Regions from separate parts of the Pseudomonas sp. ASL4 genome, predicted to be linked through region 1. Evidence: predicted binding sites of a transcription regulator. Region 1 holds the regulator's gene; each other region holds the start of a gene.
The links. Region 1 encodes FliA, which starts transcription of late flagellar genes. Its sites were predicted from a motif close to CTAAAGTTTNNNNNNNNNNNGCCGNTAA; they were not measured.
Positions count from the first base shown of each region.

Region 1 (5,200 bases):
AACCGGTGATTCTGCTGGTAGCCGGTCCGGTTCGCGCGATGCTTTCGCGATTCGGCCGACTGGCAGTCCCGGGTTTGCATGTGTTGGCTTACCAGGAAATTCCTGACAACAAGCAAGTGACCATCGTTGCGACAGTAGGGCCCAACGGCTGAGGTAGTGGTTTATGCAAGTTAAGCGTTTTTTCGCCGCCGATATGCGTCAGGCCATGAAACTGGTTCGTGATGAGCTGGGCGCTGATGCGGCCATTATTGGCAACCGCCGGATCGCCGGTGGTGTCGAGCTGACGGCAGCCCTGGATTACAAATTGTCGGCGCTGGCCCCGCGCGTTCCGAACATGGAACTCGAGGATGAGCTGCGCAAGACCCAGTCGCGCATCGTGACTGCCCAGGCCGAACTGAGCCTGCGCGGCGATGGCGAGACCGACGGTGACAAGACCACCAATCGCCAGTTGTTCGCCGGCTTGCCGTTGACCGCTGCCGAGCCATTGGTTGAGCCGACTTACGCCGCGCCGCGTCGTCAGGCACCGGCGCCTGCGCAAGCCTCCGGCGGCGTTGACCCACGGGCCTTCGATTCGATGCGTTTCGAGCTCAACAGCCTGCGCGAACTGATGGAAGTGCAACTCGGCTCCCTGGCCTGGAATCAGTTGCAAGGCAGCCGTCCGGCCCAGGCGAACCTGTGGCGTCGCCTGCAACGCATCGGCTTGTCCGGCCCGTTGTCGCGCGATCTGCTGGCGCTGATTACCGATATTGAAGAACCTCGTCAGGCCTGGCGCATGTTGCTGGCGCACTTGGCGCGGATGATTGCCACACCGGAAGTCGAGCCACTGGAAGAGGGCGGTGTGATTGCCATGGTCGGCCCTGCCGGCATGGGCAAGACCACCACGCTGGCCAAGCTCGCCGCCCGTTACGTGCTCAAGTACGGCGCGCAAAACATCGCGCTGGTGAGCATGGACAGCTACCGTATCGGTGCTCAGGAACAACTCAAGACATTGGGCCGGATTCTTAATGTGTCGGTGACCCACGTCGATCCGGGCCAGTCGCTGGTTCAGGCGCTGGACCCGCTGCTGCGTAAACGCGTGGTGCTGATCGATACTGCCGGCCTTCAGGCCAGCGATCCGGCATTGCGCATGCAGCTCGAAAGCCTGGCCGGTCGTGGCATCAAATCAAAAAATTATCTGGTCCTGGCAACCACCAGCCAAAAACAGGTTCTAACCGCCGCTTATCACAGTTACAAGCGTTGCGGGCTCGCTGGCTGCATCCTGACTAAACTGGATGAAACGGCGAGTCTGGGCGAGGTGTTGAGCCTGGCTATCAGTCATGAATTGCCGGTGGCTTACCTCACCGATGGTCCGCGTATCCCGGATGATTTGCATCTGCCGCGACGTCATCAGTTGGTCAGTCGCGCGGTCAGCGTGCAAATGCAGGAAGAACCCAGCGAAGAAGCCATGGCTGACATGTTCGCTGATATTTACCACAGCCCGACCAAGCAGGTTGGCTGAGGTACTAATGAACAGTTTTTGTACCTACATCGATGGTCTGCCATGCATTGTTCAGTTGATGAACGCGCAGCCAGTAATGTGGCCTCCGTCTATGCAAGACAAGGTAAAGAAATAACATGGGCAGCATGCATCCCGTACAGGTGATCGCGGTGACCGGCGGCAAAGGTGGCGTCGGGAAGACTAACGTGTCAGTGAACTTGTCCCTGGCTCTAGCTGAGCTCGGCCGGCGCGTCATGCTGCTGGATGCCGATCTGGGGCTGGCGAACGTCGACGTTCTGTTGGGACTGACGCCAAAACGTACCCTGGCCGACGTGATCGAAGGCCGCTGCGAGCTGCGCGACGTTCTGTTGCAAGGCCCGGGCGGTATTCGCATCGTCCCGGCCGCTTCCGGTACCCAGAGCATGGTTCATCTGAGCCCGGCCCAACATGCCGGCCTGATCCAGGCCTTCAGCGATATCGGCGACAACCTCGACGTACTCGTGATCGACACAGCTGCCGGTATTGGTGACTCGGTAGTCAGTTTTGTCCGCGCCGCCCAGGAAGTGTTGCTGGTGGTCTGCGATGAGCCGACCTCCATCACCGACGCCTACGCGCTGATCAAACTGCTGAATCGCGATTACGGCATGAACCGCTTCCGCGTCCTGGCCAATATGGCCCAGAGCCCGCAAGAAGGTCGCAACCTGTTCGCCAAGTTGACCAAGGTCACGGACCGCTTCCTCGACGTCGCCTTACAATACGTCGGCGCCGTGCCTTACGACGAAAGCGTGCGCAAGGCCGTGCAGAAGCAACGTGCCGTCTACGAAGCCTTCCCGCGCTCCAAGTGCGCCCTGGCGTTCAAGGCGATTGCACAGAAGGTCGACACCTGGCCACTGCCGGCCAACCCGCGCGGGCATCTGGAATTTTTCGTCGAGCGTCTCGTGCAACAGACCGCAGGACCCGTCCTATGACAGCCAGTGGCTACAACCTCTACAAGAAGTCGGCACGTGACTCGCAGTACGAGCTGATCGAGCGTTACGCGCCACTGGTTAAACGCATTGCTTACCACTTGCTGGCACGTTTGCCGGCCAGTGTTCAGGTGGAAGACCTGATCCAGGCCGGGATGATCGGCCTGCTCGAAGTATCGACCAAATACGACGCCAGCAAAGGCGCGAGTTTCGAGACGTACGCGGGCATTCGAATCCGCGGCGCGATGCTCGATGAAGTACGCAAAGGGGACTGGGCGCCACGTTCGGTCCACCGCAATACCCGCATGGTCAGCGACGCAATTCGCTCGATTGAAGCTAAAACCGGCCGTGACGCTAAAGATCACGAGGTTGCGGCCGAACTCCAATTGAGTCTCGACGATTATTACGGGATTTTGAACGACACCTTGGGCAGCCGCCTGTTCAGTTTCGACGACCTGTTGCAGGACGGCGAACACGAAGGGCTGCATGAGGACGGCGCCAGTGCTCATCTGGAGCCGTCACGCGATCTGGAAGATGAACGTTTCCAGGCTGCGTTGGCGGACGCGATTGCCAATTTGCCGGAGCGTGAGCGACTGGTGTTGGCGCTGTACTACGACGAAGAGCTGAACCTCAAGGAAATCGGTGAGGTCCTGGGGGTCAGCGAATCGCGTGTCAGCCAGTTACACAGCCAGTGCGCGGCCCGTTTGCGGGGGCGTTTGGGGGAGTGGCGAGCGCGCTGAAGGCAGTGTGGGGGCACTGCGAACGAGGCTGGTGTGGTGTTGAACTGCAGCGGTCTCGATCTGTTGTGCTCCAGACAGTCATTTGAGTGCTTTGCCGGATTGATTGAAGTGGCGTGTCCAGGTGCTGGGCGCGTTTAAGACTGCTTGGAGGTCGAATTGGACAAGAACATGAAAATCCTCATCGTTGATGACTTCTCAACGATGCGGCGGATCATTAAAAACCTGTTGCGTGACCTTGGGTTCACCAACACGGTCGAGGCTGACGATGGCATCACTGCCATTCCGGTTCTCAACAGCGGCAGCATCGACTTTCTGGTAACGGACTGGAACATGCCTGGCATGACCGGTATCGATCTGCTGCGCCACGTGCGCGCCGATGAAAGACTCAAGCACCTGCCGGTGCTGATGGTGACTGCTGAAGCCAAGCGCGAGCAAATCATCGAAGCGGCCCAGGCCGGTGTAAACGGCTATGTGGTCAAACCCTTCACGGCCCAGGCGTTGAAAGACAAAATCGAGAAGATTTTCGAACGCATCGGTTGAGAAACTGCGCCACGGGGGAGCTATGGACCATAACGAATCTTCACAGGGCGACTTTGAGTCGACCCTGAAAAAACATGCCCGCGAACTGGTCGACAGCCTTGAAAAAGGCAAGTTTGGCGACGCTGTGCAACTGATCCATGAGCTCAATCAGACCCGTGACCGCGGCCTGTACCAGGAAGTGGGCAAGCTCACTCGTGAGCTGCATAGCGCGATCGTCAATTTTCAGATTGACCCGCACATGCCGCAAGCCGAGGAAGTTTCGCAGATCACGGACGCCACCGAGCGTCTGGGTTATGTGGTCAAGCTGACCGAGGCCGCAGCCAACCGCACCATGGACCTGGTGGAAAACGCCACGCCGCTGGTCAACGGCCTGAGCAATGAAGCCCAGGCGTTGAGCACCGACTGGGGACGGTTCATGCGTCGCGAAGTCGGGGCTGAAGAGTTCCGTGAGCTGGCGCGGCGGGTCGACGGTTTCCTGACACGCAGCAGCGAAGACAATCGCGTGGTGTCGAGCAACCTGAACGACATTCTGCTGGCTCAGGATTACCAGGACCTCACCGGTCAAGTGATCAAGCGCGTGACCCAATTGGTCACCGAAGTTGAAAGTAACCTGCTCAAGCTCGTGCTCATGGCCAGTCAGGTAGACCGCTTTGCGGGTATCGAACATGACCGTGAAGCGATGCTGGCTGAAAAAGATCCGCAAAAACATCTCTCTCAGGGTGAAGGTCCGCAGATTCATGCCGATAAAAGAGAAGATGTTGTGTCCGGTCAGGACGATGTGGACGATTTGTTATCCAGCCTAGGATTTTAGAGTTTTAGAATTTCAGGTTTTTTAGGTTTTTAGACCTTAGGAGCACCCCCTTAATGAGCTTCGGCGCCGATGAAGAGATCCTTCAGGATTTCCTGGTTGAGGCCGGCGAGATTCTAGAGCAGCTGTCCGAACAACTGGTTGAGCTGGAAAGCCGACCGGATGATGCGGACTTGCTCAATGCAATTTTTCGCGGTTTCCACACTGTAAAAGGGGGCGCCGGCTTCCTCCAGCTCAATGAGCTGGTGGAGTGCTGTCACATCGCCGAGAACGTGTTCGACATCCTGCGCAAGGGTGAACGACGCGTCGACTCGGAACTGATGGACGTGGTTCTCGAAGCGCTGGACGCAGTGAACGGCATGTTCACCGAAGTCCGCGAACGCAGTCCGATCACGGCTGCCACTCCAGAATTGCTTGCGGCACTGGCCCGTCTGGCCGAGCCGCAAAGCGCCGATGCAGCGGCTCCGGTTGCTGACGCGGTGGAAGAACCGGCCGCTGAAAGCGAGTCGGGCGACATTACCGATAACGAATTCGAACAACTGCTGGACTCGCTGAATGCCGTCAAGGCTCAGGCCGAGGCCCCGGCGGCTGCTCCTGCACCGGCCGCCGATGCATCGGCCAGCGACGAAATCACCGACGCCGAGTTCGAGTCGTTGCTCGATCAGCTGCA
Region 1 covers NZ_CM155280.1:6,301,112-6,306,311, reverse strand. Annotated here, with positions in the region: gene flhA (flagellar biosynthesis protein FlhA) at 1-152, shown strand, start outside; gene flhF (flagellar biosynthesis GTPase FlhF) at 164-1,498, shown strand; gene fleN (flagellar synthesis regulator FleN) at 1,615-2,445, shown strand; gene fliA (RNA polymerase sigma factor FliA) at 2,442-3,182, shown strand; gene AC1MEW_RS28865 (chemotaxis response regulator CheY) at 3,351-3,722, shown strand; gene AC1MEW_RS28860 (protein phosphatase CheZ) at 3,745-4,533, shown strand; gene AC1MEW_RS28855 (chemotaxis protein CheA) at 4,587-5,200, shown strand, end outside.

Region 2 (5,200 bases), 2.3 Mb from region 1:
CTCCGTGGGAAATCTGCGGATGCTGGAAGGGCACGATTAGGGTGACATTAATAACAGGCAATGACTCAATGCCGGTCAGCCAATGCAATCCATGTGGGAGCGGGCTTGCTCGCGAAGAGGCCGGCAGCTTCAAAATAAATGTTGGCTGATACACAGCTTTCGCGAGCAAGCTCGCTCCCACAGTTTTTAACCCATCCAGCCGAGTGTTATCAGGGCCAGCACCGCATAACGGGCGCCTTTGGCGAGGCTCACGATCAGCAGGAATCGCCCCAGGGGCTCACGCATGACGCCAGCCACCAGGGTTAGCGGATCACCGATCACAGGCACCCAACTGAGCAGCAACGACCAATGACCGTAGCGCTGATAATGCTTTCGGGCCGTTTCAAGATGCCGGGGGCTGACCGGAAACCAGCGCCGCTCGCGAAAGCGCTCGATGCCACGTCCCAGCCACCAGTTCAGCAATGAGCCGAGGACATTGCCCAGGGTCGCGACCGCCAACAGTGCCCAGATCCAGTAACGATCGCTGATTAACAACCCCACCAGCACCGCTTCGGACTGCAACGGCAGCAGCGTCGCCGCACCGAACGCCGCAAAAAAAAGCCCGATGTACGCGCCGAACATCAATGGGCGGGGTAGTCCGCCACCACCACGTCGGTGCCGGTCTTGGTCAGGCCGATGACTTGATAGGCGTCGCTCATGCCATCCATTTCCATACCGGGCGAGCCCATCGGCATGCCGGGAGCCGCCACACCCAGCAGATCGTCACGCTTGCTCAGGGCCAGCACTTGCTCGGCCGGCACATGACCCTCGACGAACTTGCCGTTGATCAGCGCCGTGTGGCAGGACGCCAGGCGTGGCGGCACGCCGTGCTGCTGCTTGAACTCGCTCATGTTGGCTTCGACGTGATCCTCGACCTTGAAGCCGTTGGCTTCGAGGTGGCTGATCCATTTTTTGCAGCAACTACAATTGGCATCACGGTGTACTTCGATGGGGATCAGATCGGCGGCCTGGGCCAGGGAGGAGATAAACAGGGCGCTTAGGGCGATCAGACGCAGATGGGTTCGCATGGGAGGATCTCGACTCGGAGGGCGGTCAAAAAAAGAGGCATTTTGACTACTTTAACCAACAAAGAGGGGCGAGAGTGTTTCGAAGTAATGCAGGATGGTGTGATGTACGAGGCTTTCTGTGGCGAGGGAGCTTGCTCCCGTTCGGCGGCGCAACCGTCGCAAGATCTGAGTGCAGGATCTGTCTGAAGAGGGGCCGCTTCGCAGCCCAGCGGGAGCAAGCTCCCTCGCCACAGGGAGCTTCGTCAGTCAGCTAAAGGGTTAACGAACCTTGAACCGCCCCATGATCGCGCTCACCCGGCTATTCGCTTCCAGCAACTGCTGAGTGTTGAGTTCACTGGCATGACCGCTTTTAACCAACTCATCAACCATATGGCGGATCTGTACCATGCTGCGGTTGATCTCTTCGGTCACGGCGCTTTGCTGCTCGGCGGCGGTCGCAATCTGGGTGCTCAGGCTGTTGATATGGCTGACGGAGCCGGCCATTTCATCCAGGCCGGAGTTGACCCGCGCTGTGGCATCCGCAGCGGATTGGCAGCTGGCCTGGGTGTTTTCCATGGCCGCCACCGAAGAGCTCACGCCTTGGGTCAGGCGTTTGAGCATTTCGTTGATTTCCGAGGTGCTGGCCTGGGTCCGGGCGGCGAGGGCGCGGACTTCATCGGCCACCACCGCAAAGCCCCGGCCCTGTTCACCGGCGCGTGCCGCTTCAATTGCCGCGTTGAGCGCCAACAGGTTGGTTTGCCCGGCAATCGCGCCGATCACCCCGAGAATCTCGGTAATCCGTTGTGCGTCCTGCTGCATGTTTTCAACTTTGTGGGTGGCGCTGGCCACTTCATCAATCAGCGCCACGACACTGCTGGAAGCTTCGCCGACCACAACCCGCGAGCGATCCGCGTGTTCGCTGGCGCGCTGGGTGAAAGCAGCAGTTTCAGCGGCGTTCTGCGCGACACTGTCGGCGGTGGAGCTCATTTCGGTGATGGCAGTAACGGTCTGATCGGTTTCCGAGGCGTGACGCACCAGAATCTGACTGGTGTGCGCGGAAGTGCGTTGCAGGTTGTCCAGACCCGAAGCCATGGCGCCGGTGGCTTGGGTGACTTCGCCAATCATGTTCTGCAAGTAGATGATGAAGGCGTTGACCGAGTGGCCGATGGCGCCCAGTTCATCCTCGGCACGGATGGTGATGCGCTTGGTCAGGTCGGCATCGCCGGCAGACAGTGCATCGATGTTGGCCTTGAGGATTTTCATGCGATGAATCAGTTGGCGAATCGCGTAGATCTGCAGCAGAACCAACAGAATCACCATCGGAATCTGCAACAGGCTCAAGGTGTTCAATACATCGTCACGTTGAGCGGTGATCAGCTTGGTCGGCAGGGCAGTCGCGAGGAACCACGGCGTGCCTTCGATCGGGCGCATAAAGAAGGTGCTGGCTTCGCCGTTGTTGTCGAATTCGACCCGCTGCGCCTGGTCGCGGTTTTGCAGGCCCGCCTTGACCTGGCTGGCGAACGGCGAGTTGCCGGCCAGTTCGCTGATGTTCTTCAGCACGACCGGCCCGCTGATGCGTGAGCTGTTGCTGATGATTTTGCCGTCGGCTTCGACGATCAGCATTTCGGCACCGAGGTCTTTTTCCTTGCGTGCGATCAGATCGTTGAAGAAGCCCAGGGTCACGTCGATGGTCGACACACCGTAGGCCACGCCATTTTTCTGAATGGCCATCGCGCAGTTGGTGCGCGGCTCGGCACTGGCGTCATCCTTATAGGCGGCAGCCCACGCGCACTGACCGCGCGGGGTTTGCATGCCGCCCTTGTACCAGCTCTGGTCGTAGTAGTTGGGCGCGGCGTCGCTGTTCCAGAAGGTGTTGACGGCCAGTTTGCCGGAGCTGTCACGGTGCCAGAAGGTGCTGAACTTGTTGCGTCCCGCTTCACGTTGGCCGGGCAAAGGCCAGATCCCGCCACCAAACACTTTCAGCTCGCCGTACTGGTCCACCAAACCGGGCAGCACCGTATCAATGGCGGCGCTGTCGAGCAGGGGTATGGTCTGGGTGATGCTGCGTTGCTGGGCTTGCACCTTGTTCAGTTCGCCCTGGATTTGCTCGGCAACTTCAGCAATGCGGTTGAGGGCGACCTGTTCTTCGGTATGGCGCAGTTTCGGCGCGACCAACTGGCTGATACCCACCACCGTGAGTACCGAAAGCAGCAGGATGAACAGGACCAGAAACAGCGTGTAGCGAGCCTGAATGGTACGGAATGCGGGCATGGGACCGGTCCTTGTGCTGCGTTTTTATTGTTGGGATTCGGATTTCGAAAATGGCGGGCTTCGAAGCTTTATCGGCCCGCTTGGGGTGAGCTTTAGGTACGGACGTACAAGAAAGGTGTTAGGAGGACGGATGGTGAGTAACGGTCTTGGTACAAATAAGCAAGATCAGATGGATATGACAGCGATGCCTCGGCTATACCAAAATGAAAAATATCGTGTAGGCCAATGAAACAGGGGCTTCAGTGATTTGTATCGTAAATGTACAAAAATTGTAAAAAGGCGAAATACTTGTAGGTAGGCATTCTCATCGCGCCGATACTTCCGCGCATTCATCTCGCTTAAACAAGGATTTTTTATGTCGCACGGACATTGGAATATCGTCGCGCTGTCAGGAGCACGGTCATGACTATCGGTCTGGTCGGCAACTGGACTGCCAAACCGGGAGTGCTGCTTCGCCAGGGTTCGCCCAATGCCAAACCAGTAACCCAAAGTGCCAAGGTGCGAGAGATCCTATCCATGGTGGGCACCAATCCGCTGGTGCTCGACCGGGCGAAAATGGATGCTCAATCATTGTTCAAGCAGGTCAAGGGCTTCGATCCGGAAAACATCTCGGTCAAGCAGTTAAGCAACATGAGCACCTACCTGAAGCAGAAGGGCATCATCGGCGATGTGACCGCCCTGACGTTGCTGAACGCAGGCTCCAAATTCGATAAATTCGGTGTTCCGACCGACCCCGATGCGAAGTTCAACGCCCTGGAGTACTTTGCCGTTCAACTGGATAACATCCAGACCAACAACCTCAAGGGCAACAAGTACGCTAACTACCTGGTCCCTGAGTACAAAAAAGCAATCTACGTGCTGCAGAACCTCAAGACCTACGGCGAAACCAACGGCTCGACGGTCAAGAAGAAGGACAAGTAATCTTCTGACCCGCTCAATACGTTGAACGGGCCAGAAACCGGTTGATCAGCGGTCGAGCATTTGCATCACCGCTTCCGGGTAGCGCAAGCCCGCGGTGGCGTTGGCCGGGAATATCGCTTCCAGCGCCTGCAACTCGCCAGCACTCAGTTTCACCTCCAGCGCTGCGACATTTTCCTCCAGGTATTTACGTTGCTTGGTCCCGGGAATCGGGATCAAGTAATCGCCTTGCGCCAGGACCCAGGCCAACGCCAGTTGCCCGGCAGTCACGCCTTTGTCGGCGGCCAGCGCCTCGACTTGCTGCACCAGTTGCAGGTTTTTCCCGAAGTTCTCCCCTTGAAAACGCGGACTGAAGCGGCGGTAGTCGTCAGCTGCAAAGTCGTCCGGACTTTTCAACGCACCGGTCAGAAAGCCACGGCCCAGCGGGCTGTACGGGACAAAAGCGATGCCCAGGCGCTGACACGCGGCCAGGCAACCGTTGTCTTCCTGATCGCGGCTCCACAGCGAGTATTCACTTTGCAGTGCACTGATCGGATGCACCTTGTGCGCCCGTTCAAGCGTGGCGGCCGATGCTTCGCTCAAACCCAGGTAGCGGACCTTGCCGGCCTTGATCAGCTCGGCCATCGCGCCGACGGTTTCTTCGATGGCTACTTGCGGGTCGATCCGGTGCTGATAGTACAAATCCAGGGTATCCACGCCGAGGCGCTTGAGGGTGCCGTCGATGGACTTGCGAATGTATTCCGGCCGACCGTCGACACCCCGTGCTGAGGGGTTGGCCGGGTCGCGAACGATGCCGAACTTACTGGCGAGGAACACTTGGTCGCGCTTGCCGACGATGGCTTTGCCAATCAGTTCTTCATTGGTATGCGGGCCGTACATGTCAGCGGTGTCGAGCAGGTTAATGCCGAGCTCCAGCGCCCGGTGCAGGGTGGCGGTGGCTTCGCGGGTGTCGGTGCCGGTGGTGT
Region 2 covers NZ_CM155280.1:4,019,985-4,025,184, forward strand. Annotated here, with positions in the region: gene AC1MEW_RS18090 (YqaA family protein) at 187-621, opposite strand; gene AC1MEW_RS18095 (DUF411 domain-containing protein) at 621-1,067, opposite strand; gene AC1MEW_RS18100 (methyl-accepting chemotaxis protein) at 1,326-3,317, opposite strand; gene AC1MEW_RS18105 (hypothetical protein) at 3,720-4,238, shown strand; gene AC1MEW_RS18110 (aldo/keto reductase) at 4,284-5,200, opposite strand, start outside.
Region 2: a site for FliA is predicted at 3,386-3,413, ahead of AC1MEW_RS18100 (methyl-accepting chemotaxis protein). Genes of this name have one in related genera too.

Region 3 (5,200 bases), 3.6 Mb from region 1:
TCAAGGCCGGCACTATCATGGACCTGGAAAAACTCAACCAGGCCGCCCTCGCCCAGCACCCAGGCACTACGGCGGCGAACATCACCGACACCGAGCTTGAGCAGAAGGCTAACGCTTACGTCTATCAGGTAGAAATCCGCGATGCTAAAGGCGTGAAGTGGGACGTGGACCTGGACGCCAAGACCGGCCAGGTGCTGAGCAACAAACAGGACAAGTAATCACCGCAATCCCTGTAGGAGCGAAGCTTGCTCGCGAAGACGGCAGCACATTCAACATTGATGTGACAGACACACCGCTTTCGCGAGCAAGCTTCGCTCGTACACGTTTTTTGATAACGCACGATCTTCGGGTCGTGCGTTTTTTTGTGCCTGCGTGCGCCAGGGGTCACTAGAATCCGTTCGCGGCGCAGAACGGCACGTTGTTTACCTTCAGCCTGCCGACAGTGGATTAAGCAGTAGTACTGACCATCGACCCGGAAGTGCTGCTGCCTTCGTCTTGTAACGCCTGCACCAACGCCGAGGTGGCGGTTTCCAAAGAGCCCGAGGTGGCTGAGAGCTGCGACTGCGCGGCGGCAACAGCGGCGGCTTTGGCATCGGGGCTTTCTTGCTTGGCCTGAGCCGCTTGCAGTTGCTGCTGTTGTTCCTGCAATTGCTTTTGCAGTTCGGCGATCTGCTTGCGCAGCTCTTTTACGGCATCGGAATCGGTGCTGCTGCTCGAACTGCTACTGTCGCCAGCCGGCGCGGCGCCGCCAGCAGAAGCCTTGGTGCTATCGCTGGAAGTTGTGGTGCTGGAGGTGGTGGAGGTTGCTGACGTACTGTCGTCAGTGCTGCCGTTGATCGAGGTTTGGCTCGTCGGCGTCGAGAGGGTTTGGTTGATCGAAACAGAGGTGATGCTGACCATGGGGCTTATCCTATTTGGGTTCAGGTTAAATCCATCATCGACATCGTTTAGCCGGACTTGAGATCAACTGTGTACCGACTCGGTAAGCAAGCCGGTACACAGCCTTTTCGGTTACGCGCTCAGGCGCGACGTCACTTCATTCAACTGCCCCGACAACCCGTGCAGGTTGTGGCTCGCCGCTTCAGTGCGCTGCACGTGGTCCAGGTTGGTACTGGCGATGCTGGTGATCTCGGTCAGGTTGCGCGAGATGTCTTCGGCCACCGACGTTTGCTCTTCGGCCGCCGTGGCGATCTGGCGGTTCATGTCGCGGATGGCTTCCACGGCATGGGTGATGCGCTCCAGCATGGCGCCGGCCTGCGTCACTTGCTCGACACTTTCTTCGCTGCGCGATTGACCGCTTTCAATCGCCTGGGCCGCGTCCACCGCGCCGGTTTGCACGGTCTGGATGATCTGGTTGATTTCGATGATCGACGCCGCCGTGCGCTGGGCCAGGCTGCGGACTTCATCGGCCACCACTGCGAAACCGCGTCCGGCTTCACCGGCGCGGGCCGCTTCGATCGCCGCGTTCAGCGCCAGCAAATTGGTCTGCTCGGCGATGCCGCGAATCACTTCCAGCACCTTGCCGATACGCCCGCTGTCGGTTTCCAGACGACGGATCACAGTGGCGGTGTTGGCGATCTCGCCGCGCATTTGAGTGATGGTGTGAATGGTGCCCTGCATGACTTTTTCGCCCTGCTGGGCGGACTGGTCGGCATCATCGGCCGCGCGTGCTGCGTCCGCTGCATGACGAGCAACTTCCTGCGCGGTGGCAGACATTTCGTTCATCGCCGTGGCTACCTGATCGGTGCGGTTGAACTGCTCGTTGGTGCCGTTGGCCATCAACGTGGCGATGGAGTTCAGCTCGCCGCTGGCGCTGTCCAGGTCCGACGCACTGCGCTGCAAACGGGTGAAGGTTTCGGCAAGGAAATCGCGCAAGGTGTTGGCGGCCATCGCCAGTTTACCCAACTCGTCTTCACGGCTGCTGGCCACGCGTTCGGCGAATTTGCCCTGGCTGAGTTGTGCCACGTAGTCGATCAGTTTGCGAATCGGGTCCACCAGGTTTCGGTTGATCAGCCACAAGCTCAACAGCCCGATCAGCAGCCCGGACGCGAGCATCACGATGATCCCCAACAACACCGTGCGATCGGCACTGGCGCTGATCAATGCCGACTGCTCGGTGCCGTGCTTGCGCAGCTCGCCGACCAACTCGCTCATCTGATCGCTGGTGGCGCGGTCCATACCCTTGACCGCGTTGTCGCCAGCGGCTGGATCGGCACCGGCAGCAACATAGGCATCACGACCTTTCTGATAGGCGTTGCCCAACTGACGATGTTCGTCACGCAGGCGTTCGATGCTGCTCTTGAGTTGGCTATCCAGACCTTTCTGCCCGACCAGTTCGCCGAGAATGCCCTGCACGTCGCGCTGACGGTCCTCGAATTGCTGCCAGTATTTGTCCAGGTCCGCCGGCTGTTTGCCGCGCAGCAGAACGTTTTTCCACTCCTGAACCTGCACCTTGAATTGCAGGTTGGCTTCATCGATCAATTGCGACGTGCGCAGTGGGCCGTCGATCAGGTTGGCGTAACTTTGGACGCCACTGGACAGGAAGTGAAAGCAGGCCAAAGCGATCAGCAACATCGCCAACAGACTGCCGCTCAGCAACGCGAGGATTTGGGCTCTCAGGGATTTTTGCAGCATCGAGTGATACTCATGACAGGAAAGAAGCACGCCTGATTGGGCGTGAAAGACGTCCAAACTTCCCTGTCTGCAATCTCGGCTCGTGGCCAAAGCCGCGCAACCTAACACCTGCGTCATCGGCGTGCCAGAGCGCTTCTTGAATCAATCCCGACCATCGGTAACGCACACGTTTGCGTCGCCGTGCAACTGTCACAAAACCGTCAAAACTCCTTGCGATGATGCGGCCCAAGTGAACCTGTGAACCCGCGACAGGCGCTTCCTCTCAGCGAGACCTCATGAACCACAGCATCGACCAAAGCCATCGCGACACTGACTTGTTCGGCCTGCTTTACGGCTTCCGTTTTCGTCCCGGTGAGCGCGGCCGGGAGATCGACTCGGCCGAAGCCCTGCGATGCTTGCAACACACCGAAGACAACGACGAATTCCTCTGGCTGCACCTGAACCTGGCCCACGCCGCGTGCGAGCGCTGGATGAAAAGCCATCTGGAATTGCCCGAGGAGTTTTTCGAGGCGCTGCACGAAGGTTCGCGCTCGACCCGCATCGAGCATGTCGATTCGGCGTTGCTGGCGGTGGTCAACGACGTGGTGTTCAACCTCAGCAGCATGGTGTCTTCGGATGTCTCGACGCTATGGGTCTGCGCCCGCAGCAAGCTGATCATCAGCGCGCGATTGCAACCGTTGCACTCGGTGGACAAGCTGCGTTCTTCGGTGAAGGCCGGGGAATGCTTTCGCTCACCGCTGGAGTTGCTGGTGCACCTGCTGCGCGATCAGGGCGAAGTGCTGACGCAGATCGTGCGCAAGACCAGCCAGAGTGTCGATCAGATCGAAGATGAGTTGCTGTCTTCGCGGCTGTCGACCAACCGTGCTGAGCTGGGCGCCAATCGCCGGGTACTGGTGCGGTTGCAGCGGTTGTTGGCACTTGAACCGGGGTCGCTATTGCGCCTGCTCAACCGTCCGCCGCAATGGTTGCAGAAGGAGGACGTCAAGGAGCTGCGCAAGTCCACCGAGGAGTTTGCGCTGATCATCAACGACCTCACGGCCCTCGGTGAACGGATCAAGCTGTTGCAGGAAGAAATCGCGGCCAACCTCAACGAACAGAGCAACCGCACGTTGTTCACCCTGACGGTGGTGACAGTGCTGGCATTGCCGATCAACATCATTGCCGGTTTTTTTGGCATGAACGTCGGCGGGATACCGCTCTCGGGCGACCCGGAAGGGTTCTGGATTCTGGTGGCATTGGTCGCGACGTTTACCGTGCTGGCCGGGCGCTGGGCGTTTCGCAAGCGCCAGGATTATTGAGTCACCTTTTTTGATTCACCGCGATCCCTTGTGGCGAGGGAGCTTGCTCCCGCTGGGTTGCGAAGCGACCCCCAGCACTCTCCCAGGCAAACCGTGCCAGCAGGATTAGCGACTGCTTCGCAGCCGAGCGGGAGCAAGCTCCCTCGCCACAGGTCGTGCCTTGCCTGTAGATCAGTAGTGGATTCCGATCAACGGAAATGCAAAAGAAACCCAAACCCTGACCCACCGCAGTCTCTCTGTCATATTTTGAAACGATCATGGGCGATACTCCTTCCTCACTCAGGATTGTCCGTGATGGCTACTCCTTCCTTGTCCGCTGGTCAGGCGCCTGCCCGCAGCGCCAGACCGCACTTCGATAAAAAACCCGGCCTGTTCACCTTCGTGATTTTCTTCGGGGTGCTGGCCAGCGGGTTGTTGTTCACCGCCTACAGCCTGATGCACGACATGCACGAACTCGGCACGGTGGTAACCACCTGGACACCGTTTCTGCTGCTGGGCGTGGCGCTGCTGATCGCCCTCGGTTTTGAATTCGTCAACGGCTTCCACGACACCGCCAACGCGGTGGCCACGGTGATTTACACCAACTCGATGCCGCCGAACTTCGCGGTGGCCTGGTCCGGGTTCTTCAATTTTCTCGGTGTATTGCTTTCGAGTGGCGCGGTGGCGTTCGGTATCATCGCGTTGCTGCCGGTGGAGCTGATTCTGCAAGTCGGCTCCTCCGCCGGGTTCGCGATGATCTTCGCCCTGTTGATCGCGGCGATCCTGTGGAACCTCGGCACCTGGTGGCTGGGCTTGCCGGCCTCCTCGTCGCACACCCTGATCGGCTCGATCATCGGCGTCGGCGTCGCCAATGCCCTGATGCATGGCCGCGATGGCACCAGCGGCGTGGATTGGGCGCAAGCCACCAAGATCGGTTACGCGCTGCTGCTCTCGCCGTTGGTCGGCTTCGGCTTTGCCGCACTGTTGCTGCTGGCCCTGCGGGCGTTCGTCAAGAATCGTGCGCTGTACAAGGCACCGGAAGGTGATGCGCCGCCACCTTGGTGGATTCGCGGTTTATTGATTCTGACCTGCACCGGCGTGTCCTTCGCCCACGGCTCCAACGACGGCCAGAAAGGCATGGGCCTGATCATGTTGATTCTGGTCGGCACCCTGCCGATGGCGTATGCACTGAACCGCACCATGCCGGCCGATCAAGCGTTACAGTTCGCCGCCGTGGCCGAAGTCACCCAGCAAGCCCTAGTGAAAAGTGCACCGCTGCCGACACCTGC
Region 3 covers NZ_CM155280.1:2,413,759-2,418,958, reverse strand. Annotated here, with positions in the region: gene AC1MEW_RS10950 (PepSY domain-containing protein) at 1-218, shown strand, start outside; gene AC1MEW_RS10945 (hypothetical protein) at 448-900, opposite strand; gene AC1MEW_RS10940 (methyl-accepting chemotaxis protein) at 1,012-2,634, opposite strand; gene AC1MEW_RS10935 (transporter) at 2,910-3,932, shown strand; gene AC1MEW_RS10930 (inorganic phosphate transporter) at 4,227-5,200, shown strand, end outside.
Region 3: a site for FliA is predicted at 2,748-2,775, ahead of AC1MEW_RS10940 (methyl-accepting chemotaxis protein). Genes of this name have one in related genera too.